4 regions of the Rahnella sp. 1L-D-7-B-C2 genome follow, and region 4 is predicted to be linked to each of the others. Evidence: predicted binding sites of a transcription regulator. Region 4 holds the regulator's gene; each other region holds the start of a gene.
What was found. Region 4 encodes LexA, which represses DNA repair genes until DNA is damaged. Its sites were predicted from a motif close to TNCTGTATGTACATACAGNA; they were not measured.
Positions count from the first base shown of each region.

Region 1 (7,877 bases), on a different contig from region 4:
AAAATATCGGTAACTGGTATTTCGAGCTGAACACGCTGATGGAAAACGGCACCTCGCTGTTTGCCGATCAAAATTACCACGGCAACAAACTCGAACAGGATAAAAACGTCGCGTACCTGCGTCCGATCATTGCCTGGAAAGGGGATGCGTTCTCCATTGCGGCGGCAATGGAAACCAACGTCGTCAATAATGCTTACGGTTATAAAAACGATCAGGGTGAAACCATCGATCAGTCCAAACGTAACGGTTACGGTATGACGATGACGTGGAACGGTCAGAAAGCCGATCCGCAGGATGGCATTGTGGCGAACCTGAGTACGGCGTACATGGATGCTTCCGACGAGAAAGACTTTACCGTCGGCACCAATGCGCTGTGGAAGAACTTCGAACTGGGTTACATCTTCGCGCATAACCGCATTGAAGAGTTCAATGCCAACGGCCTGCGTCCGGTGGATAACGATAACGCCGGTGATGACTGGTTCAGCGAACCGGGCAGCTACGATATTCATACTATCCACGCGAGTTACCTGATCCCGAACGTGATGGACATGAAAAACTTCAACGTCTATCTGGGCGCGTATGTGTCGATGCTGGAAGCAGATAAAAACTACAGCAACGATAACGACAGCGATCAGCGGTATGGCGGGCGTGTCCGCTTTAAATACTTCTTCTGATTACCCGTCAGATTTCGCGCTGCCGCCTTTCTGCAACCCGAATTATTTAGGGTAATCCTCAGAAAGGTTGAAAACAAAAAGCCTGAGTGTGTGAACACCCAGGCTTTTTTGATCCGTTACTCTTTGGGATTACGCGGCTTCGGTATGACGCGGTTTCGCTTCATCCTTTTTTACGCTGGCTTCCTCTTGCTTTGGCTGGTGTGCGGCCAGTTCGTGCGGTTCGAACTCGTCAACGTTGATAGACCGCAGACGGCTCTCTTCCGCGCGACTGAGAATACGCGCATCGTCGGCGCTCAGATGACCGGCATCCAGACCTTTTTGCGCCAGAATATCCAGACGGGTGAACGGCAGCTTTTTCCCCATCGCCTCGCACAGGCGTTTATGAACCGGTTCGGCAGCCAGAATATCTTCCAGCGCCTGCTCCAGCAGACCGACCGGGTTGTGCTCGCTTGGCGTCAGATACTGACCGCGACCGATGCGGCTGCGGGTCGCGGATGGCACTTGCAGAATACGCGCCAGCTCGTGATCCAGACGGTCGGACGGTGCCGCGTGAGCGCCGCCGAGCGGGAACACCACCAGACGCATCACGCCTGCGACAAAGCGGTTAGGGAAGTTACGCAGCAAATCGTCAATCGCCACTTCTGCCTGATGCAGACAATCCTGCACGCCCCAGTGAACCAGCGGTAAATCAGCTTCGTGACAACCTTCTTCATCAAAACGTTTCAGCGTGGCGGTCGCCAGATACATCTGGCTGAGGATATCGCCGAGGCGCGCCGAAATACGTTCACGACGTTTCAGGCTGCCGCCGAGCACGCCCATCGACACGTCGGCCAGCAGCGCCAGGTTGGCACTCAGACGGTTGATGTGCTGATAGTAGCGGGCAGTGGCGTCGTTCACCGGCGTATCGCTGGTACGGCCGCGGGTCAGGCCGAGCCAGAAACTACGCATCGTGTTGCCGCCGACGTGGCCAAGATGTCCGAACAGTGCGCGGTCAAAATCAACCAGATCGTTTTTCTCTGCCGCCGCCATTTCACGCAGAACGTAAGGATGACAACGGATCGCGCCCTGACCGAAAATAATCATGCTACGGGTGAGAATATTGGCACCTTCAACGGTAATCGCGATTGGCGCGCCCTGATAGGTACGGGCCACAAAGTTGCTTTTACCGAGCATAATGCCTTTCCCGCCGGTGATATCCATTGCATCCATCACGGCGCGCTGGCCACGGTGCGTACAGTGGTATTTCACAATCGCCGACAGCACCGCCGGTTTTTCGCCAAGCATGATGCCGTTGGTGATAAGCGTCGCCGCAGCGTCCATCACGTAAGCGTTACCCGCAATGCGCGCCAGCGGTTCTTCGATACCTTCCATTTTGCCGATCGGCAGTTTGAACTGACGGCGGATATAGGCGTAAGCGCCGGTCGCCAGCGCCAGTGATTTCAGGCTGCCGGTTGAGTTGGATGGCAGCGTAATGCCACGGCCAACCGACAAACATTCCACCAGCATACGCCAGCCCTGGCCGGCCATTTTCGGGCCGCCGATGATGTAGTCGATAGGCACGAAGATGTCATTACCACGCGTAGGGCCGTTCTGGAACGGGACGTTAAGCGGGAAGTGACGATGGCCGATTTCTACGCCTTTAGTATCCGTTGGGATCAGCGCACAGGTGATGCCCAGTTCTGTATCATTGCCGAGCAGGTGATCGGGATCTTTCAGTTTGAACGCCAGACCGAGCACGGTGGCAATCGGGGCGAGCGTGATGTAACGCTTATTCCACGTCAGGCGCATGCCGAGCACTTCTTTGCCCTGCCACTGGCCTTTACAGACGATACCGAAATCCGGGATCGCACCGGCATCAGAACCGGCTTCGGGGCTGGTCAGCGCGAAACACGGAATTTCCAGACCTTCGGCCAGACGTGGCAGATAGTGATCCTTTTGTTCTTCAGTGCCGTAATGTTGCAGCAGCTCGCCCGGACCGAGGGAATTCGGCACGCCGACGGTGATCGCCAGTATCCCTGATACCCCCGCCAGTTTCTGTAAAACGCGCGCCTGAGCGTAAGCGGAGAATTCCAGACCGCCGTATTCTTTCTTAATGATCATCGCGAAGAAGCGATGTTCTTTCAGATACGCCCAAAGCTCCGGCGGCAAATCGGCCAGTTCATGGGTTATCTCAAAATCATTCGCCATGCGGCAGGCTTCTTCCACCGGCCCGTCGATAAAGCGCTGCTCTTCTTCGGTCAGGCGTTGTTCCGGGTAATCTTGCAACTTTTTCCAGTCTGGCTTACCGCCAAACAGATCGCCTTCCCACCACGTCGTACCGGCTTCAATGGCTTCTTTTTCCGTGCGGGACATGGCGGGCATGACCTTGCGGAAGGTGCGAAGCGCCGGTCCCGAGAATAATGCGCGGCGTACGGCAGGGATGTTCAGTGGCAATAAAATGATCGCCAGCGGCAGCAACAGCCACAGCGTCCACAGGTTGATTGCGCCCATCACGGCGGTAAACGCCAGCAAAATCAGGCTGCTAAGCGGGAGATTGACGCGGTGATAGAACAGCGCGCCCAGGATAACGATAAATGCAACAATGCTAAGAACCATCATAGTAAAGCCCCTGAGTAGTAGGAGGTCTGACCTGTTGTAGGGATATAATGGTTTTAGTCCATGCTCATTTCTTTATCAATGTGTTTACATACTAATTACAACACAGCTCACAAACCGGCCGCACGAAGCGTCAAAAATGGAAACTATCGGAATCATTACCGCTTCATTGCTTCTCGGCGATCCGCCGATCCGTTACACTGCACAGCGGAAAGTTTTATTGCTATCGGCCGCGTACAACACGGCTGCAAATGGACATAAAAGAGGTTGCTATGTACCAGGACATTATCCGTACTGAACTGAACGAAGCTGCTGAAACGCTGAATAAATTTATCAGCGATCCGGCAAATATTGAGTCTATTCAACGTGCAGCAGTACTGCTGGCAGATTCCTTTAAAGCGGGCGGGAAAGTGATTTCCTGCGGCAACGGCGGTTCCCACTGCGACGCTATGCACTTCGCGGAAGAACTGACGGGCCGCTACCGCGAAAACCGTCCGGGCTATCCGGCGATTGCGATTTCCGACGTCAGCCACATCTCTTGTGTCGGCAACGATTTCGGTTACGAATACATTTTCTCCCGCTATCTTGAAGCCGTAGGCCAGAAAGGCGACGTGCTGCTCGGCATCTCGACTTCAGGCAATTCCGGCAACGTGATTAAAGCCATCGAAGCGGCCCGTGCCAAAGGCATGAAAGTCATTACCCTGACCGGTAAAGACGGCGGTAAAATGGACGGTTCTGCCGACGTGGAAATTCGCGTTCCGCACTTTGGTTTTGCAGACCGTGTGCAGGAAATCCATATTAAAGTCATTCATATTTTAATTCTCTTGATCGAAAAAGAGATGGCGAAGGCATAAGACCTTTGTTGTAAAGGAGGCGGGAGATGTGCGAATTGCTCGGGATGAGCGCTAACGTTCCTACTGATATTTGCTTTAGCTTCAGTGGATTAGTGCAGCGCGGTGGCGGGACAGGCCCGCATAAAGACGGTTGGGGCATTACCTTTTACGAGGGGAATGGCTGTCGTACTTTTAAAGATCCGCTGCCGAGCTTTAATTCGCCCATCGCCCGCCTGGTTCAGGAATACCCAATCAAATCTTGTGCGGTGATTTCCCATATCCGTCAGGCAAACCGTGGCGAAGTGGCACTGGAGAATACCCATCCGTTTACCCGCGAACTGTGGGGCCGCAACTGGACCTATGCGCACAACGGTCAGCTGCGCGGTTATCGCCAGCTCGATACCGGCACGCTGCGCCCGATAGGTCAGACCGACAGCGAATATGCTTTTTGCTGGCTGCTGCACAAGTTGACGGAACGTTATCCGCGCCGGCCTGCGAGCTGGCCGGCGGTATTTCGCTATATTGCGTCGCTGGCGGATGAGTTACGGCAGAAAGGGGTGTTTAACATGCTGTTGTCGGACGGGCATTTTGTGATGGCCTATTGTTCGACAAATTTGTATTGGATCACCCGCCGCGCCCCGTTTGGCAAGGCCACGTTGTTAGATCAGGATGTGGAGATTGATTTTCAGCAGCAGACGACACCCAATGATGTCGTCACCGTGATTGCCACGCAACCGCTGACTGCAAACGAAACCTGGAACAAAATTGCCCCAGGCGAGTTCGCGTTATTTCACCTGGGTGAACGCCAGCTGTGAGGACAGCGGGGTATTGGACAGCGGCTGAAGCACTTCATATTTACCGTCAGTCACCACCACGTTCGGTGCCTGATGGTGTTTCTCAAAGTACGCATATCCCGGCTGAAGTTGACGCCAGAAGTTAATGTAGCTTGAGTTTTTATGTGCCTGCATGTTGGCATCCGTCATACGGAACGGGTAAATGCTGATCTGCAGATTACGCTGACCATACTGGAAAGCGGCCTGAACATAGGTGAAGATTTCATCCATGTAGCCGTCGGTCATTGCATAGCAACCAATGGATTTACAGTTACCGTGGATCATCAGGTACTTGCCTGAGTAACCCTGGGAAATGTCATAGGCGTTCGGGAAACCGATATTGATCGCGCGATAAAAGCGGCTGTCTGGTTTCAGGTGGTGGATATCCACATTGTAGAAACCTTCCGGGCTTTTGAAGTCGCCTTCACGACGTTTATTCCCCAAACCACCAGAAAAGTCACAGATACCATAGCTGCCGATCAGACGAAATTCGCCGTCGAGCTGGGCGTACAATTCGAGTTTACGTTCTTGCTTGAAAATCTGGATATATACCGGAGCGCCTAACAACTGCTTTTTAAGCGCAGCGTTAACCGGGACAGGTTCGCTGGCCACGGCGTAATTTGCTGTAAATAAAGGCAAACTGAGGAGCATCGCAAGGAACAGCGCGATTCTGATCATTCTAAATCCTGCTTAATAATAATTCTGATGTTTTGTCTGAAGATGTCACCATCTTTAAGACCGCCACTGATTGATTCTTATGTACTGACTGTCTGAAACGTTGCCATATTAATACTGATTAAATTTTTAGCAATCACCAAATAATGAATAATAGATTTCTTAATGTTAATTGTTTGTACTTGCCATCAGGCCAGATTCATTAAGTGAAATTAACCATTATTTTCTGTGTTTGAAATTGCATCTCTTCACTGTATACTTATACAGTTATCAGGGGAGGGCTATGCGTAAAATCATTCACGTGGATATGGACTGCTTTTTCGCGGCCGTTGAGATGCGCGATGATCCGTCCCTGCGCGACATTCCGATCGCCATCGGCGGCAGCCGCGATCGTCGTGGTGTGATAAGCACCGCCAACTATCCGGCCCGTAAATTCGGCGTCCACAGCGCGATGCCCACCGGGATGGCGCTGAAACTTTGCCCGCACCTGAAAGTCATCCCTGGCAGAATGGAAGCCTATAAAGAAGCCTCTAACCACATCCGTGAAATCTTTGCGCGTTATACGCCGCTTATCGAACCTTTGTCCCTCGACGAAGCCTATCTGGATGTCTCCGATGCCACCCAGTGCAACGGCTCCGCCACGCTTATCGCCGCAGAAATTCGTCAGGCGATCTCTGATGAAATCAATCTGACCGCTTCGGCTGGTATCGCGCCCATCAAGTTTCTGGCGAAAATCGCCTCTGACCTGAATAAACCCAACGGCCAGTTCGTGATCACGCCGGATAAAGTCGACGCGTTTTTACAAGATTTACCGCTGAGCAAAATTCCCGGCGTCGGAAAAGTGACCGCCCAGCGCTTGCAGGAACACGGACTTATTACCTGCGGCGATGTGCAACGCTATGATCTGGCCGCGTTGCTCAAAGGTTTTGGCAAGTTTGGCCGTGTCCTGTGGGAGCGCTGTCAGGGTATCGACGAGCGTGAAATTTCCGCTGAACGGCTGCGGAAATCGGTGGGCGTCGAGCGGACGCTGGCGGAAGACATACACAGTTGGGAAGAGTGTGCGGCGTTGATCGAACGCTTATATCCCGAACTGCATACGCGGCTGAGCAAAGTCAGTCCTACTCTTCGCATCGCGCGCCAAGGCGTAAAACTCAAATTTCATGATTTTCAGCAGACCACGCAGGAACACGTCTGGCCGGTGCTCAATAAAGAAGATTTACTGAAAGTGGCACGTGAAGCCTGGGATCAACGGCGGGGCGGGCGTGGCGTCAGGCTGGTCGGGTTGCACGTAACGTTGCAGGATCCGCAGATAGAGCGGCAGTTGCTGTTGCCCTGGGAATAATGTTAGCTCCTCCCCCTTCGCAGGGGGAGGAGCTAAAACAATTACTTACGCTCAGGAATCGCTTTCAGCAACGCCGTCAGCAGTTTCCAATACAGTTCAACGCTTTCGATTTCAACCTGCTCATCCGGCGAGTGCGGGCCGGTGATGGTTGGCCCGATGGAGACCATGTCCATATCCGGGTACGGTTTTTTGAACAGACCGCATTCCAGACCGGCGTGGATCACCATGATGTTCGGAGTTTTATTGAACAGCGTTTCGTAAGTTTCACGCACCAGCGTCATGACCGGTGAGCTTGGCTCTGGTTTCCAGCCCGGATAGCTGCCTTTTGCCAGACTTTTCGCGCCAGACAACGCGCTGAGTGAGTTCAGCATGCTGACCACGTACTCTTTCCCGCTGTCGATCAGCGAACGGATCAGGCTGTTGATCGCCACTTCGTCCTCTTTCATGGTGACAACGCCGACGTTCAGGGAGGTTTCGACCACGCCTTTCACGTCATCGCTCATGCGGATCACACCGTTTGGTGTGGCATTGAGCAGTGCGAGGAATTTGTCCTGTGAGTCGACAGTCAGCACTTTCGCCGGGCTTTCAGCCGGTTCAACCACCAGCGCGATTTTCTTCTCTACCGCAGACAGTTCGAACTGGATCGTCGCCAGGAATTCCTGCGCAGCCGCTTTCAGCGCGTCAGCTTTGTCAGAAGCAATAGCCAGCGTGGCGATGGCTTCGCGTGGGATCGCGTTACGCAGCGTGCCGCCGGTGAAGTCCAGCAGGCGCAGACCGAGGGATTGCGCGTGATCGGCCAGGAAACGGGCCAGCAGTTTGCTGGCATTGCCCAGACCCAGATGAATATCAGCGCCTGAGTGACCGCCTTTAAGACCTTTCAGGGTCAGTTTCAGCGTGCTGAAACCGGCCGGAACGGCTTCGCGGC
Region 1 covers NZ_JBXAVQ010000013.1:101,159-109,035, reverse strand. Annotated here, with positions in the region: gene AC0Z7K_RS18460 (carbohydrate porin) at 1-674, shown strand, start outside; gene fadE (acyl-CoA dehydrogenase FadE) at 804-3,272, opposite strand; gene lpcA (D-sedoheptulose 7-phosphate isomerase) at 3,542-4,123, shown strand; gene AC0Z7K_RS18445 (class II glutamine amidotransferase) at 4,150-4,917, shown strand; gene dpaA (peptidoglycan meso-diaminopimelic acid protein amidase) at 4,888-5,613, opposite strand; gene dinB (DNA polymerase IV) at 5,894-6,952, shown strand; gene pepD (beta-Ala-His dipeptidase) at 6,994-7,877, opposite strand, start outside.
Region 1: dinB (DNA polymerase IV) is a predicted target of LexA. The motif match lies at 5,860-5,879, and genes of this name have one in related genera.

Region 2 (7,877 bases), on a different contig from region 4:
CCAAAGCGCTGGGGCTGTCGCTGGCGGATATCAACACCACGCTGTCCGCCGCGTGGGGCGGCAGTTATGTTAACGACTTCGTCGATAATGGCCGCGTCAAGAAAGTCTATGTGATGAGCGATGCGCAGTACCGCATGATGCCGGACGATCTCAAGGACTGGTTCGTGCGTGCTACTAACGGCAAAATGGTACCGTTCGCCAGCTTCTCCACCGCAAAATGGATTTACGGTTCACCGCGTCTGGAGCGCTATAACGGCCTGTCTTCTCTGGAAATCCTGGGGCAACCTGCACCGGGGAAAAGTTCGGGCGAAGCGATGGCGCTGATGGAAGAACTGGCGGCGCAACTGCCAGCGGGTATCAGCCATGACTGGACAGGAATGTCCTATCAGGAACGCATGAGCGGTGAACAGGCACCGGCGCTGTATGCCATTTCGCTGGTAGTGGTTTTCCTCTGTCTGGCGGCATTGTATGAGAGCTGGTCGATCCCGTTTTCGGTCATGCTGGTGGTGCCGCTGGGCGTGGTCGGTGCGTTACTGGCGACCAGCCTGCGCGGGCTGAATAACGACGTGTACTTCGTGGTCGGGCTGCTGACCACGATCGGGCTGGCGGCCAAAAACGCCATCCTGATCGTCGAGTTCGCCAACGATCTGATGCTTAAAGAAGGCAAGCCGCTGATTGAAGCGACGCTGGAGGCGGTGCGGATGCGTTTGCGCCCGATCCTGATGACCTCACTGGCGTTTATTCTCGGGGTTCTGCCGCTGGCTATCAGCAACGGTGCGGGTTCCGGCGCACAGAATGCCGTCGGTACCGGCGTGATGGGCGGGATGATTTCTGCCACGCTGCTGGCGATCTTCTTCGTGCCAGTGTTTTTCGTGGTAGTGCGTCGTCGTTTCAGTAAAACCGCAAACACGGGCGAAGAGTAAAAATTAGCGCGGCTACCGGTTAAGTCACCGTCGTTGATCACTTAATCCATCGGGGGCGGAGGAAGGTATTTCCTCCGCTTTATCATTGTGTAAGCTTCTACCTGAGTAAGAACTGAATGAGTGATCCTAAAATATACAGGCCGAATGCGATTTGTATCAGAGTGAATGCCCGCCGGACATAGCGCCATTCATGGCGTTCTCTGGCATTTGCCTGCGAAATAGCGCCACCGGGATCCTGCCTTTTTCTTCTTCTCCATCTCAGGTTTTCCCGAACCCCAATAATAATAATCAGTACAACCAATATTTTGAGAAGTACCAGGCTATCTATATTGAAATGTGTTTCCCAACTCCAGCTGGTATTGTGCATTCCTTGTTACCCTTCACCTTTTTGTTATAGAACATTATGGGTTATAACAACTAATCGGCTTTATATCCATGCATTAAACGGGGTTAATTTAAGGCGCCTGCCGGCGCGTCCATTCATCTGCCACGTCACCCAGATTTTTAGGCTGGTCATTGCGTATCCATGCCATAAAATCCCGATCAAATTTAAACTGTGCACCGCATTGCTCAAGCATGAAGCGCCGGACATTTTGGGTGTTTTTATAGTGCTTATCTACGGGGGTGGCGCGGGTTAATGTCTCGCTGTGCCAGTCAAATGCCATCTGTTTCTCCGGCGGAAAATGGTATGGTGAATAATAACGCAAAGCATGGGTATTTGGGGGAATGACATGACGAGTATCGGGATAATCAGACACACTCTGTGCAGGCATTGGGTAACATGTTAAAAAAAATTATTCTCTCAGTCAGTCTCTGTGGAATTTTATCGGGTTCAGCCGCAGCCGCTTCGGACAGTTGGTATGTCCTCGAGAATTACGAAGGAACGATCGGGAAATCTCCGGTTCATGTCTCTCTTCAGCGTTATTCCTTTGGCGGGGAGACAAATATCAAAGGAAGTTACTATTACGATAAATATCGTTCTCCCATTCCGCTCTATGGAAAAATAACGTCTGATGCCATCGTGCTTTGTGAGGTAGCTAATGATCAGGAATATGATGATTATCTGACCGAAGGTAAAAAATATGACCTCAGTACCTGCCCGTTAAAACTTAAAAAGGGTGGGGATGCTCTTCATGGTACCTGGCAGAACACCAAACGTACGCTGGATGTCGTCCTGAATATGACGGCTTCCATGGATAAAACCACAATCTCGGGCAACCCTGCGAAAACGATTGAAATTCCATTTTGGGGGCAAACGGCGTCTCATAGCTTTATTGGCGTTTATGAAATGAAAGATGATGGCCTTTCAGTGAATAAAGTGAAGGCTCTCAACAAGTCTTCAGGAAAAGTGGATCAGATCATCGATCCTCAATTGCATCAATGTGATTTTGGATTTTACATGACGGCTATTTACCAAAACATCGAGAGCCTGAGTAATTCCTCACAAATAGCATTGAATTGCTACAGCAAAACCGATTTCAGTGTCATTTACGGCCTTAATCAAGATAAGCAGACTTATTCTTTCGTCGATTAGCCCCTGAATCTCAGGGGGATCGTACATACAGCGACGGTTCCCCTTACACCTTCACCTGCAATAATTCATCCACCCGCGTGGTATACGCCGGCGACAACATTTCCCGTTTCATTGACCAGCCGCGCTGGATGCCTTGCCCGGCGAACCACACTTTGCCCATCCCTTTTTTGTGGATCTCATCCAGCGTCGCCATCAGCTGCTCGCTGTTCTTTTTCGGCTGGTACTCATCGAAGAGATTCAGCTGCGCCACGCCCTGACTGAAAAAATCGCCCAGCATCACGCCGCCTTTCTGATAGCGATAGCCCGGTTTCCAGATTTGATCGAGGCAACGCACGGCGGCGTTGAGAATGTCGCGGCTGTCCTGCGTCGGTGTGAGGAGTTTGAGCCCGGCGTAGTTGCTGTAGTAGGGAACTTTTGGGTCGTGCGGGCTGGTTTTAACGAACGCCGAGACGAAGCGGCAGTACTGATGCTCGCCGCGCAGCTTCTCGGCGGCGCGCACGGCGTAGTTGCAGATGGCTTCGCGCATATCCTGATACTCGGTGATACGTTCGCCAAAAGACCGTGAACAGATGATTTGCTGTTTGGTCGGCACCGATTCTTCCAGCGCCAGGCAAGATTCCCCGCGCAGTTCGCGCACCGTGCGCTCCAGCACCACGCTAAAATGTTTGCGGATCAGCGCAGAAGGGCTGTCGGCCAGCTGTAATGCCGTCTCGATCCCCATCATGTTGAGTTGTTTAGTCAGACGCCGCCCGACGCCCCACACTTCATCCACCGGCAGCAGGTTCATCAGCTTTCTCTGACGCACGGTCTGGGATAAATCCACCACGCCGCCGGTATCCTTCCACTTTTTCGCCGCGAAGTTCGCCAGTTTGGCCAGCGTTTTGGTCGGTGCGATCCCGACGCCGACCGCCAGATGCGTCTCTTTCCAAATTTTCTTCTGCACCTGCTTGCCAAAATCATGCAGTGAGATGCAGTTTTCAATGTTGGTGAGATCTAAAAATGCCTCGTCAATCGAGTAGACATCGACGGCGGGCGCCAGTTGTTCCAGCGTCTCCATCACGCGGTTGGACATATCGGCGTACAGCGCATAGTTCGAGGAGAACACCACCACGTTATGCTGGCGGATCGCTTCACGCATTTTGAAAAACGGTGCGCCCATGGCGATGTTGGCCTTTTTCGCTTCAGCGTTACGGGCGATCACGCAGCCGTCGTTATTACTCAGCACAATCACCGGCCGTCCCTGCAAATCCGGCCTGAACACGGTCTCGCACGAGGCGTAGAAGGAGTTGACGTCAACGAGGGCAAACATAATCAGCGTGCGGCGTAGATGATGAACGTGACGACGCCGAAAATCTCCAGTGACTCTTCGTCATTGAAGGTGATCGGCGAATAATGTGGGTTCATCGGCACCAGCTGAACCGACGGGCGGGTGCGCAACTTCTTCACCGTGAACTCGCCGTCGACGGCTGCCACCACGATGTCGTCGTGAACGGCGGTCAGCGAGCTGTCGATGACCAGCAGATCGCCTTCGCTGATGTTGGCATCGGTCATTGAATGGCCGGAGACCCGGACAAAGTACGTCGCGCTAGGGTGCGCAATCAGCAGTTTATTGAGATCAAGGCGCGACTCTACGTAATCCTGAGCGGGCGACGGAAAGCCGCACGGCACGCGATCGAGGAACAGCGGCAGGTCGATTTTTTGCTGATGCTCAGCGGGTGTGTACAAAATCATAGGAAATTCTCGCGATACTGGTTTTATATACAGTATTCACGTAAGCGGGATACCGATCAAGCCTGACAGCAGAAGAAAATCCTATCAGGCTGATGGGGGAGGGAATTTAGTGTGGGAGGAGGTAAAAGCGGCACGTTAACTCAATTCTAATTCGAAAATAAAAAGTGCAGTGCTCAGTGGTGCTCCTGTGCCCGACGCGGTTCATCGGGCATTTTTATGCTGGAATGTGCAAAACCTTGGCGGAGTACTGCATTAAGGCTCAATCACCTCACCGTCCTCATCCAGCATGGCGGTCAGCAATGCCGTACCGTCTTTACCTACCCGAAATGCCCCGTAGCGCGCATGAGCGAAACGTTCGGCGTGGCCCTCCTGAAAGAAATAAGCGTTGGTTCCTACCGTCAGCGAACCGGAATTCATATGGTATTTCACCCGTAACTGATTCGCTTTCAGGGGGTCACCTTGATCAAACCGTGCCTGAGTGACCTGCCGCTGAGTATCGAGATCCACAATGATGTTCCCGCTGAGGGGTAAACAAGGCGTGGAGGGGACGGAGATGCAAACCTGACGTTGCTGATATAACTCCAGCTGTAAAGGTCGGGTAATGGCATAGTTGAGAGCCATATAATCGCCCTGCATGAGAGAGCGCGGATCAACCGGCGCAAGTTGTAAGATCATCACCTCGCCCTGTTTCAGTAGCCGTTCTTTCTGCCAGATACCGGCATTGACTGCCACCAGCGCCAGCAATATCACACCCCCGGCCAGCCATTTCCTCAGATTACTGGTTTTCATAGGCACCTCCGGTGCGTGCAGGTAAAACCTTTTTGACCACCCATGTCAGCATCAGCAGTACCACACCGCTAACCAGCAGCAGCAGAGATTTTTGCAACAGAGTGACATCCAGGAAGTAGTACCAACCGGAAACATACAGCATGATGAAACAGCCACTGACCAGTAGAATATCCTGACTCCCCTGATATCGTGCCATCAGTAACAGCCACAGACCGAGGCCTATACCGGGAGCATAGACGGCGGCGGCGCCACAAAGGATTGCAGCCGGTAAAGTGATCAGCGATAAAGGGGTCTTTTCAACCAGCCGCTGGTACAGCGTATTGAGTAATAAACCTCCCGCGATCCCGCCCCCTAAACCGAATTGAATAGTGGTAAACCGCGGCATATCCCAGAAAAAATCAGAGATAAACCCGCCATTTATTGCCAGAAGGCACAGTACTATCAGGCCCGCAGGAATGCCATGAAGAAGCGGAGGAACGGCTTGTGCAAAATGGCCCGCCTGAAGATTCAGCTGATTCCTGACGATCCATAACCAAAATATGATGACACAAGCGACCAGCGCCGAAATTACCCAAAGACCGGCAGCCGGGAGTAAGTACAAACTGGTCAGAGAATGCCCCGACAGAACCAGCAATAGCGTTATGACAGTGATAGCCATAAACCGGTAAGACCGGTCGGGCATGGCGATTGCCATCACGGCCAGGACCGGCAGCGCGCACAGAGAACTCACCAGAATAAAGGTTTCTCCGTCGGGTTCGACGAGCAGAAAGACACCGAAACAAAGCCCGCACGTCGCCGCAATTGCCCATGCCAGTCCGATATGATGTTTTCCCTCTCCTCGGGTGCGTAACAGGCCGCCCGCGATGGCGGCAAGGATCAGCGAAGGGAGAATGACGGTGGCGGCATTAGGGTCGTTGAGCAAGTCAGCCATATAGAGAACCAGCGCCAGCAGCAACAGAAAGAGCATGGCTGCGACCCATCCACCGATGCTCAGCGCAAGCCTCAGATACCAGGGGAGATGGGAAGAGTGATCCTGCTGCTGAATTTCCTGAATCTGCGTTTGATTCAGCAAACCATGCTGACGCAGTTTTTCTGTCAACATGGTTAATTCTGCCGGTGCTACGTCGACGGGGGCGCGTTCGTACAGCCTGCGTCGCCAGTGCAGGAGTAACACACCGTTACCAGCCACCCACACTGCCATCAGGCAACCGATCAGAAACAGATCCCCCACATCGTAAGAGTTATCAAATAACTGCATGATCAGAACGCAGCCCGTGGCCGTCAGGCTGGCAGTCCCCAGAGTCAGCATGCAAAGATCCGGATGGCGATAACGGTAAAGGTAATAGCCCGTCAGCAAGGTGATTAACCAGAAGCCGGTAATCAACGTAAAGTGGATATCCCGACCCCAGTCGTACAGCCTTCCGGCGACGATGGAGGTCAGCAGCAGTAACAAAAACCCCGCCATAACCCGGGAGAACCAGCGGCTCGCCAGCCAGCTTTCGGGATGATGTTTTATCGCCTGCAAGGCCAGCGCCTCGCGCAGAATCAGGCACAGTGCCAGCACGGCCAGATAACCGTAAAGTGCCGCAGTGGGAAGATAGATCAGGCTGTCAAACGATAGGGCATCCTCCAGGGACAGCGACAGAGTGGTGTAATAGAGCTGGAACGCCAGATTAGCGACCAGCCAGCTGCAAAACCATAAACTGTTTTGCCGCGCAATCAGCGCCAGGGGCAGGAGAACGCATAGCCAGGCTCTGAACAACTCCCAGCTGTCAGCACCGGTCTGATACACCTGCCCATACAACGCAAACAAGGCGCCGAAGCTCAGCCCCGCCGCAAGCAAAGCGCTGCGCGCCGCGCGGTGATACCAGCGCCACCAGACAACGGCAGCCAGCGCGACGATCAGCAACTCCATCAGTGCGAATTTAGTTATCTTCGGCATGTGGGCCCAGTTCCACGCGACAAAAAACAGAGCACCGGCAACCAGTGACAATAAACCCAGACAAAAGAGCACCGGGATCAGGAAAGTACGCCACTGGGCATATCCTGGCCGCACACCGCAAAAAACGTAAATACGCTGACAGGCATCAGGGGTGAGATTCCCTCCTTGCACTAAGCGCTCGGTCTGACGGCAAAGATACTTTGCCGTTCGTGAAGGCATCCAGCTTATGCCATCTGGAGCGATGTCAATCATGATTCCCTGCCTTGAGTCGCGGTTGCATTAAAGAGAACCTTCTTTCGAAGGCATTAGTCTTGTTTGCCAGCGTATGTTTTATAACATCTTGTTATCATTGTAGCGTTCAAATTTCTGTTTTCCTGAACTTAGGTGGTTTTCAGGGGGCGTTGAAATCGCTGCTTTTATTTCGCCCTCGGGAAGTTACAGTGTATCTTTTAGTCCATCTGTCAGCTTACGGACAACGATGTCGTGGCTGATGTGGCTTTCTGCAAACGCTAAAACTGACGGGGAGAAACGTCGGTGGCGGTGATGATCAGACAGACGTTATGAGTCGATCCCAGACCGGGATTTTAAGGAGGAAGTGATGAAAGAGAAGTTTCCGCAGAACTTTATGTGGGGTGGGGCGACGGCCGCCAATCAGGTTGAAGGGGCATACGATCAGGACGGCAAAGGGCTGTCGATAGTCGATGCTATCCCCGGAGGAAAAAAACGGTTAAGTATTGTCTCCTCGCCTGAGTTTGATTTCTCCCTCGACACAACGCGTCATACTTACCCTAATCACAAGGGGATTGATCATTACCATCGCTTTAAGGATGACATTGCGCTGTTTGCGGAAATGGGGTTCAGGTGTTACCGGTTTTCAATTGCCTGGACCCGAATTTATCCGAACGGCATCGAGCAGCAGCCCAATGAAGCGGGACTGCAACACTATGATGAGGTGATT
Region 2 covers NZ_JBXAVQ010000003.1:63,809-71,685, forward strand. Annotated here, with positions in the region: gene AC0Z7K_RS06520 (efflux RND transporter permease subunit) at 1-923, shown strand, start outside; gene AC0Z7K_RS06525 (DUF6434 domain-containing protein) at 1,379-1,588, opposite strand; gene AC0Z7K_RS06530 (hypothetical protein) at 1,705-2,457, shown strand; gene umuC (translesion error-prone DNA polymerase V subunit UmuC) at 2,501-3,766, opposite strand; gene umuD (translesion error-prone DNA polymerase V autoproteolytic subunit) at 3,769-4,188, opposite strand; gene AC0Z7K_RS06545 (GDYXXLXY domain-containing protein) at 4,441-4,977, opposite strand; gene AC0Z7K_RS06550 (DUF4401 domain-containing protein) at 4,964-7,171, opposite strand; gene AC0Z7K_RS06555 (glycoside hydrolase family 1 protein) at 7,518-7,877, shown strand, end outside.
Region 2: umuD (translesion error-prone DNA polymerase V autoproteolytic subunit) is a predicted target of LexA. The motif match lies at 4,204-4,223, and genes of this name have one in related genera.

Region 3 (7,877 bases), on a different contig from region 4:
GAAAAACACCGAGCAAAATAAGAAACGTTATTTGCAACTTGATGACACCATCAAAAAAACCAATCTGGCGATGGATAAAATTGCCGCGATTCAGTCCACGCCAACCGGAAAACAAAAAATTAAAGCGTTGCAGGATGCCAGTGATGCTTTTGAAGCCGGAAAGGAACAGTTGATTGGTCTGGCCCGCGCCGGTGATATGGAAGGCGCCACCGAATATGTGCTGCGTAAACTGACTACCTCACAGAATGCCTATCTGGGGCTGGCCACCGCTTTTGCTGATTCTCAGGATTCGCAGTTGCAGGCCGAAGGGAAAAAAGCCGTCGCTGATGGTCAAACGGCGATTCAGCTGACGCTGATCTTCTCGGTGATTGCCGTGCTGCTGGCCATGATCCTGGGTTATTTCCTGACCCGCTCGATCATCCGTCCGCTGGGCACCGCCGTACAGGTGGCTGAAAGCGTGGCCGCCGGGGACCTGACTACGGACATCCGTGTGAACTCTTCTGACGAAACAGGCCAGCTTATGCAGGGGCTGAAAAATATGAATGAAAACCTGCTGCGCATTGTGACTGAGGTCCGTTCAGGCACGCAGGCTATCAGCAGCGCGTCCAGCCAGATCGCCGCCGGGAATCTGGATTTATCCTCACGCACCGAGCAGCAGGCCAGCTCGCTGGAAGAAACCGCCTCGGCGATGGAACAGATGACCGCCACCGTAAAACAGAACGCTGATAACGCGCGTCAGGCTAATCAGCTGGCGGCCCGGGCATCACGCGTGGCCGTCGAAGGGGGCGAAGTGGTCGGGCAGGTGGTCAGCACTATGGAGGGAATCAACGTTTCTTCACGCAAAATTGTCGATATCATTTCTGTGATTGACGGCATCGCCTTCCAGACCAATATTTTGGCGCTGAATGCGGCGGTAGAAGCTGCCCGTGCCGGTGAGCAGGGGCGCGGTTTTGCGGTTGTAGCTTCGGAAGTGCGCAATCTGGCGCAACGCTCTGCTTCTGCGGCGAAAGAAATCAAAGTACTGATCGACGATTCGGTATCGAAAGTCGATAACGGCACGCAACTGGTCGCTAAAGCCGGTGCCACCATGGCAGAAGTGGTGTCCAGCGTGAAGAACGTGACGGATATCGTCGGCGAGATTTCAATCGCCAGCCATGAGCAAAGCACCGGAATCGAAGAGATCAACAAAGCCATCACACAGATGGATGAAGTGACGCAGCAGAATGCCGCGCTGGTGCAGGAAGCCTCGTCGGCGGCGTACTCGCTGAACGAGCAGGCCGAGCGTCTGGCGGAGTCGATCAGCATCTTTAAAGTCAGCGCTGCGGCGGTTAATACCGCTGTACGTCAGCCATCGCCGCTGAAAAGACCTGTACTGTCGTCTGGCCGTGCGCTTTCACCGGCGAACAAAAGTGACGAAGGAAACTGGGAGACGTTCTAAAGTCCGGGAGACGTTTTCTGGTAAAAGGTGAAATTCTGACGCCTGTGGTTCGGGCGTCAGAAATACAGAACCTATTGTTTGTTGAGATAGATGTCAGGACGGGCGATCGCCCACGCGTAATCCGGCGTATTGACCGGCTCATAGCCAAACTTCTTGTAAAGCCATGGCGCAGTGGTGGTAAAGAGCATCATGCGACGTAATCGCGCGGTAACCGGGTGTGACTGACAGCACTCCACCAACCATCCCCCCAGATTTTTGCCCTGATAATTCTCCAGAACATACACATCGCACAGGTAGGCAAAGGTGGCGTAATCGGTGATAAATCTGGCGAATCCAATCTGCTTATCTTCGTCGAACAACCCGAAATTCAGGCTGTTGTCGATGGCATCGCGCACGGTCTGTTCATCAATACCTGCCGCCCAGGTTGAACGGGTCAGATAATGCTGAATGGCTGAAATATCCATCTTTTCAACGTCAGTGGTGATGAGGTACCCGTCTTTCGTCCAGCATTGCACATCTTTCATTGATATCACCGTATAATGAGCCCGTTAAAATACTAACGTAAAAATTTAAATGTATGATGTCAACGTCATCCATTGTTGATATACTGTATATAATTACAGTATAAGGAGTGAGAATCATGGCTGTTGAAACAAAATTTGTTGTCGTCAGAAAAGGTGAAGAAAAAATGACATTTGCCAATAAGAAAGAAGCGGACGCCTACGACAAAATGCTCGACATGGCGGATACTTTTACTGACTGGCTGTTACAGAGCGAAATTGAGATCGATGAGGTTCTGGCGGAAAATATTGCGCTGCACCTTGCCGAGCAGAAAGATACCGTTCAGCACATCCTGCGCACCAGCAAACTGCCGGAAGCAGAAACTGCACCTGCCGACGTAAAGGCCGACGCTCAGACAGCACAAGAGACACACGTTGAAGACGCGGAAGTTGCAGAACATGCAGAACACGCCGAAGACGCTGTAAAAACTAAGAAGGTTCGCGCGGTTAAAGCGGCCTGATGAAATAGAGCCCCGCTGAACGCATTTCACAAGGCGTTCAGCGGGGCTTTTCGTTACCGGATTTTAGCCTTGCGCAGCGGCAGCCTCTTCCTCTTGCTGTAACGCACGCACCGTCTGGTGACGATGCCAGTAGTAGCCCAGCGTATTTTTAAACCCTTCAATTTCCTTTTTCAGACCTGGCAGACGGATCTCACTGCGCTTTTTCCCCTGCGCATTCGGCTGGACGTGTTGCAGATACAGTACTTCAGTACCGAACTGGCGGATCACATTGATGTTCTTCACGTTATCCCACTCCAGTAATTCCCCCGTATCTGGCTTCACGACGCCCTGATAGTTGATCTCGATTTGAGAACCATTTTTCAGCGTAAAGGCCACTGGCGGGAAATGTTTCAGTACCAGCGCCGTCTCTTCTTCACCTTCAGGCTGATAACGCCATGCCAGACTTTCCTCATGTACCGATGAGAAGTCACGCTCATACTTCTGCCACAGCTGCTGCTCAATCTGTTCGGCAACCGGCATAAGATCCACCCAGCTTTCAGCAGGGGGTTCAGCGGCAATCGCCGCATAGCCCAACTCTTCCACGTGGTAACCGACGTTGCGCATTCTTTCCGTCAGCGGCGGGTGGGAGTCAAACGGGTGCGGTACATCCTGCTCGCGCATCAGGCTGATAAAGTCTGGCGAGCTGACGTGTTGCGGCAGGCCTGCGGCTATCGCTTTGCTGATCCCCAACTCGTTCTCATGCAGGGTTTTGTTATCGAACAGGGTGCGTTCAACTTCGCTGCGATAGCTGGCATAGGCTGATATTTTAATCAGTGATTCAATAATCGCGGCAGGCGTGGTGTGCGTCGCTGCGCTGTGGTCGGCGATGAACTCACGTTCACGGCTGTTTCGCTGCCATGCCAGTTCGAACAACATGCGGTACAGGCACAGAGGATAAAAGACGATAAGCGTCGCGACGTTCTGACCCATCAGGTGCGTATACATATCAAAACGGTGCAGCTTCGGCCCGAGCAGCGCGCCTGATGCGGTATCACCTTCATGCAGATGTGTCAGCTCATGCACCATCACGCCGTCTGCCTGTGCGGTAGTAAGCTGGCGCAACAGGGGAATACTGACGTACAACTTGCGGCCACTCAGTGGATGCCCGTTGACGGACAGCGGCGCTTCAGTCACATAGAAGTTAGTGTCAATGCCGGCAATGATATGGTCAGGCGGTGTGGTGCCGACTTTGGCCGCCAGCGTATCAATACGTGCCCATAGCGCGGGCGCGGCGTCCCGCGTCACGACCTCACCTTCAATACCCTCTTCGCGCGGCAGCTTTTTAAAGATGCCTTTGATCATGTAGAACATCCCGGCCAGCACCAGCAGGCCGACCGCCATCACCAGTTTCGGATAGTAGGTTTGCGTGAAGAAAGCCGTGCCCCAGAACGAGAGCCAGACCAGCATCGCACCTTGCACTAACACTTCCAGCGCACTGGCCAGCATCAGGAAATGACGGGCCAGCATCAGGCTCAGCAGTTGTCCCTGGCGATTCCTGAAAGCGAGGGCACTGAACAGCAACACCATCAGCAGCACAACAGCGCTGGCGATCAGCGTCCAGAATGACACTTTGTCCATCATGTAGAATTGCCACAGTTCGGACTTCTCGGCGCACACCGCATTTTTATAATCGAGCAGATCTTCCGACACGGGGCCGCAAACGCTGGAAGGCGGATTTTGTTGCAGGAAATCCGTCAGTTTACCGACGTCCTGATTTTGCCCGCGGGCGTCATCAATAAAGATCTGAGTATATTGCTGATTAAGCTGATTACTGCCGTATTCAGCAAATATCAGCGTGATGGCGGGGATCAAAAATAGCGTGATCAGAAGCCAGAAGAATACCTTTGCATAACCTTTTTTCAATGCCGTTAATTTATTCAAAATAGAAACTCGCTAACTGTCTGTTGGAGGGACAAGCTGCTTATATCAGGCAATACCGAAAGAAAGATTTACGGCATAAGGGGAAATGCTCGAGATCCTTCTCTGGCGTGCATCAGCTATATTCACTTAATGAATTGTGAAACGTTGCTATAAGACGATATTTTACCCGTCGCGACAAGCTATTATTTATTTTTCGGATTATTTACCTTGTGAATATGATGTATTGCGGTTGCAGTCTGCAATTTTTCAGAAACGGCGAGGGTAATTTGAGTTAAGTTTTATTCATCAGAATGATTCGGTGCCGGAAACGAAGAGGATAACCATTATGTCCGCTGGCCATAAATATTCAGTGCTTTATAAAACCAATAATGCTGCAAACCAGCACTAAAGCGAGTGAAGGCCACTGCATGGGAATATAAAAGAAGTGATGAAGCACACTATCATCATGATTTTTTCTATTGAGTATCAATCCCATAGCCGTGTTTATGGCTGCGCCAATACCTACGCCCAACAGGAACTGCATTAATGACACATCACCCTTTTTTACACCCGGATCGGGCCATAACCACATTAACAATAGTACAGTAACAATTGGCAGTAAAAGGGTCATAATACCGGCGCCGCGATATATCAGCATGCAAGAATTCCTCGCCATCATCGAAAAAATACGCTAATTTTGAAAGAGATTATGCATTATTCGATTTGAAACTCAAGGATATCAGCCATGATAGTGTGGAGCGGAGTAGGGTTTTTTATCGCCGTGTTGATTTCGATTGCCTACGTATTTTTAAAATGGATTGTCGATATCATTTGGCAGGAAGGTTATTTTTCTGCGCATTTATGGGCAACTGGGGCTACATTTATACTGGCATCTATTCTGTGCTGCATTTTTGTCTATGCGATCAAGCAGGAAAAGCTCCTGGCCTACGTGGCAAAGATGACCGACAGTCAGCCGATGTTTGAACCGGAAAGAACGCATAAATTCTTTTTTATCCCGGTACGGTATTGGCCACTTGTTTTGTTTTTAGTCGGCTCGGGAATATGTATTCGTGATCTGATGAAATAACCCTCTCTATATTATGGATACTCCGCGCACTATTGCAGGGTCATCAATACAGAGAATTTTTACAGGAAGAAGGGAGTTCTACATGAAGTTAAGAAAATCAATCAATCTAATGGGTTCATTGTGCCTGCTGACGGCACTTGGCGGCGCAGCCACGCTGGCTACCGCTGCGGAAGTGAAAGCACCGGCAGCCGCAGCCACGACCCAAACTGTGACGTTGCTCAACGGCAAACAGGTGTTCAACCTGACGGGTTATGAAGTGCAGCCTGTGCCGGGCGGTGGTCCGGGTAAAATGTACGTCAGCAAGCAGGAAAAACGCGTTCTGCTGATTGGCGAAGATGACATTCCGCTGGTTGCCCGCGCCGCCAGCGATGCTGATTTCCTTGAGGGTATGAAAACTATTAAGGATAAACAGAAGCAGGCTTCACCAAGCTACACCGTGACCAGCGAAAAGATGGAAAACGTCAAAGGGCTGGAAGTCGACCACATCGAAGCCACTGATAAGATGGATGGTAAAGATGTTCTGCAGGCTACCTTACTGGCTGCCGGCGAGAAAAAGTTCACCGTAATTCAGGTGATCTCTGGCGCGAAAGACAAAGCAGGCCACACCGCTGCCGTGAATAACATTCTTGGTAAATAAGTTACTGTGATATCGATGTCATAAGAAAGCCCCTGTGGAGGTCAATGCCGCAGGGGCTTTTGCGTAAACAGGTTTATCTAAAGCTCCACTGTACGCTGATGACGAAAACAGAAGGGATGATGATCCCGCTCTCCACCCCAAAGTAATCGGTGAAGTTGTACTGTATCGCGTGATAGATATAAGGTGAGAAACCAATACCGGTGACTTTCTTGAAATCGTTATACGAACCGTGATCACCGCAGTCTTTGAATGCATTAAAAAAGAATTCGCCCGTGTAGCCGTAGATGCCTTTGAAAACCCATCCCGAATCCCCGGAGGCCCAGTCTCTTCTTAATCCCATTGCAATACAGCGATCGCCAAAGCTATTGTCCATCGTGCCCAGCAGAGCGCTATATTTGGAATCCTCAGAGAATTTTCGCTCGACAGACATGAATTTATTATCGAAGAATTCGTTGTATTGCCCGTAGTTACCGGTCAGATGGTAGACGAACGAGCCAGTGTTAAACGAATATAAATTGATTTCTCCCGCGTGAATACCGATGGTTGCGACCAGTAAAAATAAGCATAAAACCTGGTTAAGTTTTTTTAGCATGTCGAATAATCTCTTTGATTCGACGCGCACAACGCCGGGCAGCGTTGATAGGCGCAAAAAGTTCACATTTACTATTTTAAGAGATGATGGAAATTTGTCCAAAATCACTCCGCAATGAAGACAAAAATTATCCTGTTAAGGAGATCCACTCATGACCACCTTTCACAGTTACTGTATTTCGGCTTCCGGCGAGGAGTGGGGACAGGGAAGTGAATCTGCACTTTTTCCCTACTGGAGCTTTACCAAAACGGCGATCGCGATTTGTGCACTCAAATTGAGTGAGAGCGGTGTACTAAACCTGGACTCAACGCTGACTGGCGAACCTTTTACGCTTCGCCAACTGCTGGCGCACACTTCAGGATTGCCGGATTATGGAATCCTGAAATCCTATCACGATGCCGTCGCTGCGGGTGAAGCGCCCTGGTCACGGGATGAGTTGCTTAGTGCGGTGATGGCCAGGGGGCAATTGTTCAATCCGGGAGAAGGCTGGGCATATTCCAATGTGGGTTACATGCTGGCGCGCGAGCATATTGAGGCCGCATCGGGTTTGAGCTTCTCACGTCTGACAGATGAGATAATTTGCCAGCCGCTTGGGCTGAAGAGCATCGCGCTGGCGACGACGCCTGAGCATTTCTCACATCTTCATTGCGACGCAGCCGGACATTATCATCCGGGCTGGGTGTATCACGGATGTCTGACGGGTAACGTGCCGGACGCTGCAAAACTTTTGCAGGGTCTGTTCTCAGGAAGGCTTGTCGGTGCGAAGACACTTGCCCAAATGCAGGTGCGCTATCCGCTCGGCGGAGCGATTGATGGGCGGCCGTGGACGGATTGCGGTTATGGCATCGGGCTGATGATGGGTGCAATGGCGCAGGCGGGTCGCGCGATCGGCCATTCGGGCGGCGGGCCTTCCTGCGTCAACGCGGTCTATCATTTTCCTGATGTGAAAGACTCGCTGACCGTGGCATGCTTCACCGCCGGTTCACATGAAGGCGTTCCTGAAACTGAAGCTGTCAGGCTCGCCGGGGAGAGATGAATTCCGCCACTTTATGCTAAATTAGCTACCCTTATTTACGTTCCCTCCGAGGCACCATGATCACTCCGTTAAACCGTACAACCCGTGAAATGAAAATCAATAATGTGGTGCTGGTCACCCATGCCTTGAAATCACTGGGGTCGGCGACGAAAGCGGAGCTCGCGGTC
Region 3 covers NZ_JBXAVQ010000003.1:440,408-448,284, forward strand. Annotated here, with positions in the region: gene AC0Z7K_RS08190 (methyl-accepting chemotaxis protein) at 1-1,438, shown strand, start outside; gene AC0Z7K_RS08195 (GNAT family N-acetyltransferase) at 1,510-1,962, opposite strand; gene AC0Z7K_RS08200 (YebG family protein) at 2,079-2,459, shown strand; gene AC0Z7K_RS08205 (M48 family metalloprotease) at 2,523-4,379, opposite strand; gene AC0Z7K_RS08210 (hypothetical protein) at 4,726-5,016, opposite strand; gene AC0Z7K_RS08215 (hypothetical protein) at 5,104-5,445, shown strand; gene AC0Z7K_RS08220 (hypothetical protein) at 5,528-6,082, shown strand; gene AC0Z7K_RS08225 (hypothetical protein) at 6,156-6,674, opposite strand; gene AC0Z7K_RS08230 (serine hydrolase domain-containing protein) at 6,826-7,710, shown strand; gene AC0Z7K_RS08235 (ROK family protein) at 7,767-7,877, shown strand, end outside.
Region 3: AC0Z7K_RS08200 (YebG family protein) is a predicted target of LexA. The motif match lies at 2,044-2,063, and genes of this name have one in related genera.

Region 4 (7,877 bases):
GTTGAGAATACCGCTTTATCGAAGAACTCAGGGGCATTGATACCGTGCAGCACCGACAGACGCTGCGCCATAATCCGGCTCTCTTTTTCCAGCGCACCGCGGTTAATGCTTGGATTGGTTGTGAGCAAGGAGAAGGTGATCGCGTAGCGTTGCAATGTTTCACGTACACCGGCAGCCAGCAGTTGCAGCGTGCGGATACGTGCCGGGTTCAGCGATAACTCATCATCTTCCAGATGAATAATCTGCTGACGCGCCAGTTCCAGCGTCAGAACATCCAGCACCTGTGGCAGATCGGTTTTATCGAAATGCATGAACAGTTCGGCTTTCAGCATCGGATAAATCAGTTCAACCTGACGCAGCAACTCCTCGCGGGTGACCAGACGGTGGTGCATCACGATGCTTGAAATCAGCGATGGTAACACCAGCATATGATGGATGTTGTTGCGGTAGTACGTCATCAGTACGGCTTGCTCGCGCGGCAGAACGATAATGTCACCGATATTATCTTTTTCGACCTGGAACTTGTTCATGTTCAGCGCGTGATCAAGTAACTGATCGGCGGTCAGATCGGGCACCGTTGAATCAGCATTGTACGGCACATTGCGCAGCAGCTGCAGGTAGCAATCAATCTGCTCAGTCAACTGTTCGCGGGTCAGTGAGCGCTGACGGGACGCCAGCAGCGCGGTACAGCACAGGTTCATGGCGTTGGCAGCCGCTGAATTGTTGATGCGCACCATAATCTGCTCAGCCAGATCCTGCACCGTCGGCGTCAGCCAGCTCGGGCGCTGGGCTTCGATAGGGTCGATCGCCTCACGCCACGTTGGCACGTTTTGGTTCAGATAGGTGGTCAGATGCAGAGGTTCACCGAAGTTCACATAGCCCTGACCGAGGTTGCGCAGCTTACGCAGTCCGTTGAGCATTTGAGTCAGGCTCTCTTTCTCTTTGGTCGCGCCGCGTAACTCTTTCGCGTAAGTTCCCACTTCCATCACGTGTTCGTAACCGATGTAAATCGGCACCAGCGTAATAGGGCGGGAACCGCCGCGCAGCATGGCCTGAATCGTCATCGCCAGCGTGCCGGTTTTTGGCTCCAGCAGACGCCCGGTTCGCGAGCGGCCCCCTTCGACAAAGTATTCCACCGAATAACCCCGGCTGAACAGCTCGCCCAGATATTCGCGGAACACGGTCGAGTAAAGTTTATTGCCTTTAAAGGTACGACGGATAAAGAACGCACCCAGACGGCGGAAAATCGGGCCGGCTGGCCAGAAATTCAGATTGATACCGGCTGCAATGTGTGGTGGCACCAACCCCTGATGATAGAGCACGTAAGACAGCAGCAGATAATCCATGTGGCTGCGGTGGCAGGGCACATACACGATTTCCTGACCGTCCTGCGCTAACTGGCGCACGCGCTCGGCGTTATTCACGTTGATGCCTTTATACAGGCGGTTCCACGTCCAGCTCAGTACGCGGTCGGAAAGGCGCACGGCTTCATAAGAGAAGTTCGCGGCAATCTCTTCCATCAGCGCGATAGCGTTTTGCTGGGCCTTTTCGTGTGAAATCTTTTTGCTGCGCGCTTCATCTTCAATGGCTTTTTCAATGGCTTTCGAGGCCAGCAGCTTATTGAATAAATCCTGACGGGCAGGCAGGCGCGGGCCGACTGCTGCCAAACGCAGGCGAGAGAAGTGCATTCGCGCCACGCGGGCGAGCTTTTGCGCGATGGTTTTATCCGTACCGTGCTCGGTCGCCATGTAGCGCAACGACACCGTATTAGAGAAGCGGACAAAACTGTCGCGGCCTAGCCACAACACGGCGAAGAATTTCTGAATGCCGTTCAGCACGCGCAGATGCGGCGTATCCTGACCTTCACGGCCCGGTGCACGTCCGAACATCACCGAGACGGGCAACATCTGAATGTCTAAATCCGGATTATTACGGTGCAGATCCAGATAGTCGTGGAACAGCTTTACGGATTCCTGCTTCGGCGTGTAATACGAAAACACGCGCGGGCCTTCAGCGATAAACACATGGCTTGGCAGCAGTGTGCCGTCGATATCCAGCGGAATCAGCGGATCGGGCAAATTCTGGGCAAGACACTGCGCACGCAGGGTCAGCAAATCTGCTTTGGAGTTATAAGGTAATACGTACAGGATCGGGCGCGTCGGGTCTAAGTGCAACTCGGTCACCGGATCTGTAGGTATGACTTTGCTCTTTACCAGCAATGAAAGCGGTAAATTCAATAATGTGTAATAAAGTCTACGCCAACCTGACATAAAAACGTGAAGCCTCTTGTTAGCCATTTCGCCGCAAGGATACCAGAAAGCTCAAATGAGATCTGTGGTGATGAGAGACCATTAAACCGCTAAAATGCATCAAACACCCGAAGGACTACCCCTCAAGGATCAGTAACAGAATGGCGAACCAAGTCACTGGATTTACCCGAATTTATAAAGCAGCCGGATATTCATGGAAAGGGCTGAAAGCGGCATGGCAAAATGAAGCGGCTTTCCGTCAGGAAGCCAGTGCGGCTATCCCCTTAATTTTGCTCTCATTCTGGTTCGATGTGAGCAGCATCGAACGCATCCTGCTAATCGGCTCGGTGGTCCTGGTTTGCGTGGTGGAATTGCTCAACAGCGCCGTGGAATGCGCAATCGACCGCATCGGGCCTGAGTTTCACGTGCTCTCAGGACGTGCCAAAGACATCGGGTCGGCTGCTGTACTGTTGACCATCATATTGGCGATTTTTGTCTGGGTCAGCATCTTTTGGCCGCGATGGTTCTGATTTGGAATCTGTATTCCAGGAATCGCGCTTATGCACTGTTTTTATTCAATCTTAGGTTTTCATTGCCCGTATAGCTGTATATACTCACAGCTAGACTGTATAAACAACCAGGGGGCGGAATGAAAGCTTTAACGACCAGACAACAAGAGGTCTATGACCTGATTCGCGATCATATCTCCACTACGGGTATGCCACCAACCCGCGCGGAGATTGCCGCTCGTCTTGGGTTCCGTTCCCCGAATGCTGCGGAAGAACACCTGAAAGCTCTGGCGCGTAAAGGCGTCATTGAGATTGTCTCCGGGGCTTCGCGCGGTATCCGTCTGCTGATGGAAGAAGAAGAAGGTTTACCGCTCATTGGCCGTGTAGCCGCCGGTGAACCTCTGCTGGCTCAGCAACATATCGAAGGACACTATCAGGTAGATCCCGCGATGTTTAAACCGAGCGCGGATTTCCTGCTGCGCGTTAGCGGTATGTCGATGCGCGATATTGGGATTCTTGATGGTGATCTTCTGGCCGTGCATAAAACGCAGGACGTGCGTAATGGCCAGGTTGTCGTCGCCCGTATCGATGATGAAGTCACGGTAAAACGCCTGAAGAAACAAGGCAACGTGGTGCAGTTACTGCCTGAAAACAGCGAGTTCCAGCCGATTGTGGTGGATCTGCGTGAGCAAAACTTCAGCATTGAAGGCTTAGCGGTTGGTGTTATTCGCAACGGCGACTGGATCTAATCAGTCAACGAAAATGCGATTTCTGCGCTTTCCCCTGAACTAAGTCACACGAATTTCGCATCATCGCCCCTCACGGGGCGATTTCATTTTAGGCATATCCTGAACCTCCGGCATGAGATTCTCTATGCAACATCAATCCCTTCTGCAAAAGTTTCAACACACTTTTCTGAGCCCGACCGATAAAGCCCTCTGGATGCTCGCGCTGCCAATGATCTTTTCTAATATCACTGTGCCTTTGCTGGGACTGGTGGATACGGCAGTGATCGGTCATCTCGACAGCCCGGATTATCTCGGCGGCGTCGCGGTGGGTTCGATGATCACCACCTTCCTGTTCATGATGCTGCTGTTCCTGCGCATGAGTACCACCGGTATGACCGCGCAGGCGCTCGGCGCGAAAGATAAAGTCCTGCTGGCGCGCGCTTTTGTGCAGCCTTTTCTTCTGGCTGTGCTGGCGGGTGTGGTGATTTTATTGTTCCGTCATCCGCTGATGGAAGGGGCTTTTTACATTGTTGGCGGCAGTCAGTCGGTGCTGGAACAGGCGCGGCTGTTTATTGAAATCCGTTGGATTAGCGCGCCCGCTTCTCTGGCAAATCTGGTGATCCTGGGCTGGCTCCTCGGAATTCAATACGTGCGCGGGCCGGTGATTTTACTGATTGCCGGTAACCTGCTTAACATCGTGCTGGATCTGTGGCTGGTGATAGGGCTCGGCTGGAATGTACAGGGCGCAGCGACGGCAACTGCCTGTTCGGAGTATTTCACGCTGTTCATCGGGCTGTGTTTTGTCTGGCGTGTGATGAAGCGCTGGGGGATCACTTTCCCGCTGCTGACCTCATCGTGGCGCGGCGACTTGCACCGGTTGCTGAGTCTCAACCGTGACATTATGCTGCGTTCGTTACTACTCCAGCTCTGTTTCGCCTCGCTGACTATTCTCGGGGCGCGGCTCGGCAGCCATATTGTTGCGGTGAATGCCGTTCTGATGAATCTTCTGACCTTTACAGCTTTTGCGCTCGATGGCTTTGCTTACGCGATTGAAGCCCATTCCGGTGAGGCGTTTGGTGCCCGTAACCGTGAAAAACTGCTGAAGGTATGGCGCGCAGCCTGTCGGCAGGCGGGTCTGGTGGCACTGGCGTTTGCGCTGTTGTATGCCCTGACCGGCGAGCAAATTATTAATGCGCTGACGTCTCTGCCAGAGCTGCGCCAGCTGGCTGACAGTTATCTGGGATGGCAGATTGTTCTGCCGCTGGTCGCGGTCTGGTGTTACCTGCTCGATGGTATGTTTATCGGCGCGACCCGCGGGCGGGATATGCGCAACAGCATGGCGATTGCCGCACTCGGGTATGGACTGACGTTGCTGTCATTACCGCTTTTGGGCAACCATGCGCTGTGGCTGGCGCTGACCGTCTTCCTCGGGCTGCGGGGCGTTTCTCTCGGCTGGATATGGCACCGGTACTGGCAGCGAGACGCATGGTTTTCCTCGTCATCACACTGAATTGGCGACTTTTTTACATGGCAGGATATAGCGGTTAGTCGTTATATCCTGCTTTGGAATAATCCTAATAACGCGTTTTATCCCTTCGTTTGCAGGATAAATCCAAATTCTCTACTAACCTTAGAAGTGTTAAGCCCGAGCTGCAGCGGTAACCCGCAGCTCCATAAACCCTAAGGTAACAGGAGATATTTTATGAATAAGGACCAAGCCGACGGTAACTGGAAGCAGTTTAAAGGCAAAGTAAAAGAAAAATGGGGCAAGCTGACTGACGACGATCTGACCGTAGTGGAAGGTAAACGCGATCAGCTGGTTGGTAAGATTCAGGAGCGTTACGGCTATCAGAAAGATCAGGCCGAGAAAGAGCTCAAGGATTGGGAATCAAGCAACAAATATCACTGGTAAAAACGCGACTCCCCCTCGTGTTTCAGTGACGTATCCTGAGTAGAAGCTGCTCCTACCCGGAACGCTTTCAGGATACGGGTACAAGGATGTACCCACTGTTTTATCTTGAGTACGTCAGCCGTAAAGTCCTCCCGACAGCACCGCATCCTCGCTATTCAAATCCCGCGATATAAAATTTAGCGTTTCTTCACCACAATTGTGTGGTCGTGATCGCAGTGGTCGTGGCTTTCGCATGTCTCAACGACTTTGCATTCGCCGCACAGACCATGCGCTTCTACTACGGAATGACGTAATTCGAACCCAGAATCCAGTGCCAGTTTCGCCAGGCGCTCTTCGATACCGTCAGTGGTTTTTTCCGTCACCAGACCGCAGCGATCGCAAATAAACAGCGCTGACGTATGGCTCGGCTCTTCAAAATGATGGCACAACACGTAGCTGTTAGCGGATTCCACCCGGTGAATAAACCCCTGTTCCAGCAGGAAATCCAGCGCACGATAGACCGTTGGTGGCTTGGCCTGCGGTTCGCTGACGCGCAGCAAATCCAGTAAGTCATAGGCGCTGATCGCACCGGGCTGTTGCGTCATCAGGCGCAGCACTTCCAGACGCTGCGGCGTAAGGCGAACATTACGCTGCTGGCAAAGCTCTTCAGCTTGTGAAAGGACTTTTTCCGGATTATTCAGGGTCATAAAAACGTTCTCTGAGCGCAGATTGGGATCGATAAGCCACATCATGTGGCCATTGTTGATTTTATCATGCTTCGGCCAAATCGACGAATTATGCGCCGCCGGGCTGTGACATATTCTGCCTCCTAAAACCCGCACCGGATGCCGAATCTTTGTTCTGTGGTATAATCAGCAACTACCTTCCCTCTGGCCTGTGCGCCGGAGGGAGCGCCACGAACTCCTTCAGCGAATGTCAGGTCGATGTCAGAAACTCAACACGAAATACCCCAAACCACCCCGTTTTCCGCTCAGCGTTTTTCCGTTGCGCCGATGCTTGACTGGACCGATCGTCACTGTCGCCATTTCCACCGCCTGATGACTGGCCAGACGCTGCTTTACACTGAAATGGTGACCACCGGCGCCATCATTCATGGTAAAGGGGATTATCTCGGCTTTGGTGAGGAAGAGCATCCGGTGTCGCTTCAGCTCGGTGGCAGTAATCCGGCCGATCTGGCGCACTGCGCTAAACTGGCCGAAGCGCGCGGGTATGATGAAATTAACCTCAACGTTGGTTGCCCGTCGGATCGTGTGCAGAACGGCATGTTCGGGGCCTGTCTGATGGGACAGGCGTCGCTGGTAGCGGATTGCATCAAAGCGATGCGCGACGTGGTGTCAATTCCTGTTACCGTCAAAACCCGCATCGGCATCGACGACCAGGACAGCTATGAATTCCTGTGCGATTTCATCCGTCAGGTCTCTGAAAAAGGCGGCTGCGATACGTTTATCATTCATGCGCGCAAAGCGTGGCTTTCCGGTCTGAGCCCGAAAGAAAACCGTGAAATCCCACCGCTGGATTACCCACGCGTTTATCAGCTTAAGCGTGATTTCCCGCATCTGACGATGGCGATTAATGGTGGGATTAAGACGCTGGAAGAAGCCAAAACGCATCTGCAATTTATGGATGGCGTCATGGTGGGCCGCGAAGCTTACCAAAATCCTGGCATGTTATTGAACGTGGATCGCGAACTATTTGGCTCAGACGCACCGCTGAAAACAGGCCCGGACATTATCCGCGCGCTGTATCCTTATATTGAAGCGGAGCTGAGTAAAGGCACTTATCTTGGTCATATCTCCCGCCATATTCTCGGCCTGTTCCAGGGCGTGCCAGGTGCGCGTCAGTTCCGTCGTCATCTCAGTGAGAATGCGCATAAAGCCGGCGCGGGCATTGATGTGGTTGAGCAGGCGCTGTCGTTGGTAAATCAACCTCAGGAAGCGACAGCGCAGGTTTAAGCTGTGAGTAAAATCACTATCTGTTAGTCAAATTCGCTATCTCTTCGCAGGTCATTCGTGCCTGCGAATAATTTTATCCTTGATATTCAATGCAATAATTCCTGTCTCCGATTGGCACGTTTCTTGTAATGGTAGACAGGTGTTATGACATCGCGTCTTAATGCAATTCGCTTATTAAGGAGCACCCGATGCTGGAAATTCTCTTTGTGCTTGGCTTTTTCTTCATGCTGATGCTGACCGGCGTCTCTCTGCTGGGCATGGCGGCTGCACTGATCGTGGCGTTTGCTCTGATGATGCTGGGCGGATTCTTGGCGATTGTTATCAAAATGTTGCCGTGGTTGGTTCTGGCTGTCATCGCGGTCTGGATTTATCGTGCGTATATCAGGCCGGACGCGCCTAAATACCGTCGCCGCCGTTTACCATGATTTTTGAAGTCAATAAGTGGCTTCTATAACATCATGAAATCATGACGGTTAATAACGCACTGCTGTGCACATAAAAATGTAATCGTTACAAAGATAACTTTT
Region 4 covers NZ_JBXAVQ010000024.1:22,160-30,036, reverse strand. Annotated here, with positions in the region: gene plsB (glycerol-3-phosphate 1-O-acyltransferase PlsB) at 1-2,270, opposite strand, end outside; gene AC0Z7K_RS22375 (diacylglycerol kinase) at 2,411-2,779, shown strand; gene lexA (transcriptional repressor LexA) at 2,899-3,507, shown strand; gene dinF (MATE family efflux transporter DinF) at 3,632-4,996, shown strand; gene AC0Z7K_RS22360 (CsbD family protein) at 5,189-5,398, shown strand; gene zur (zinc uptake transcriptional repressor Zur) at 5,575-6,084, opposite strand; gene dusA (tRNA dihydrouridine(20/20a) synthase DusA) at 6,322-7,350, shown strand; gene pspG (envelope stress response protein PspG) at 7,539-7,775, shown strand.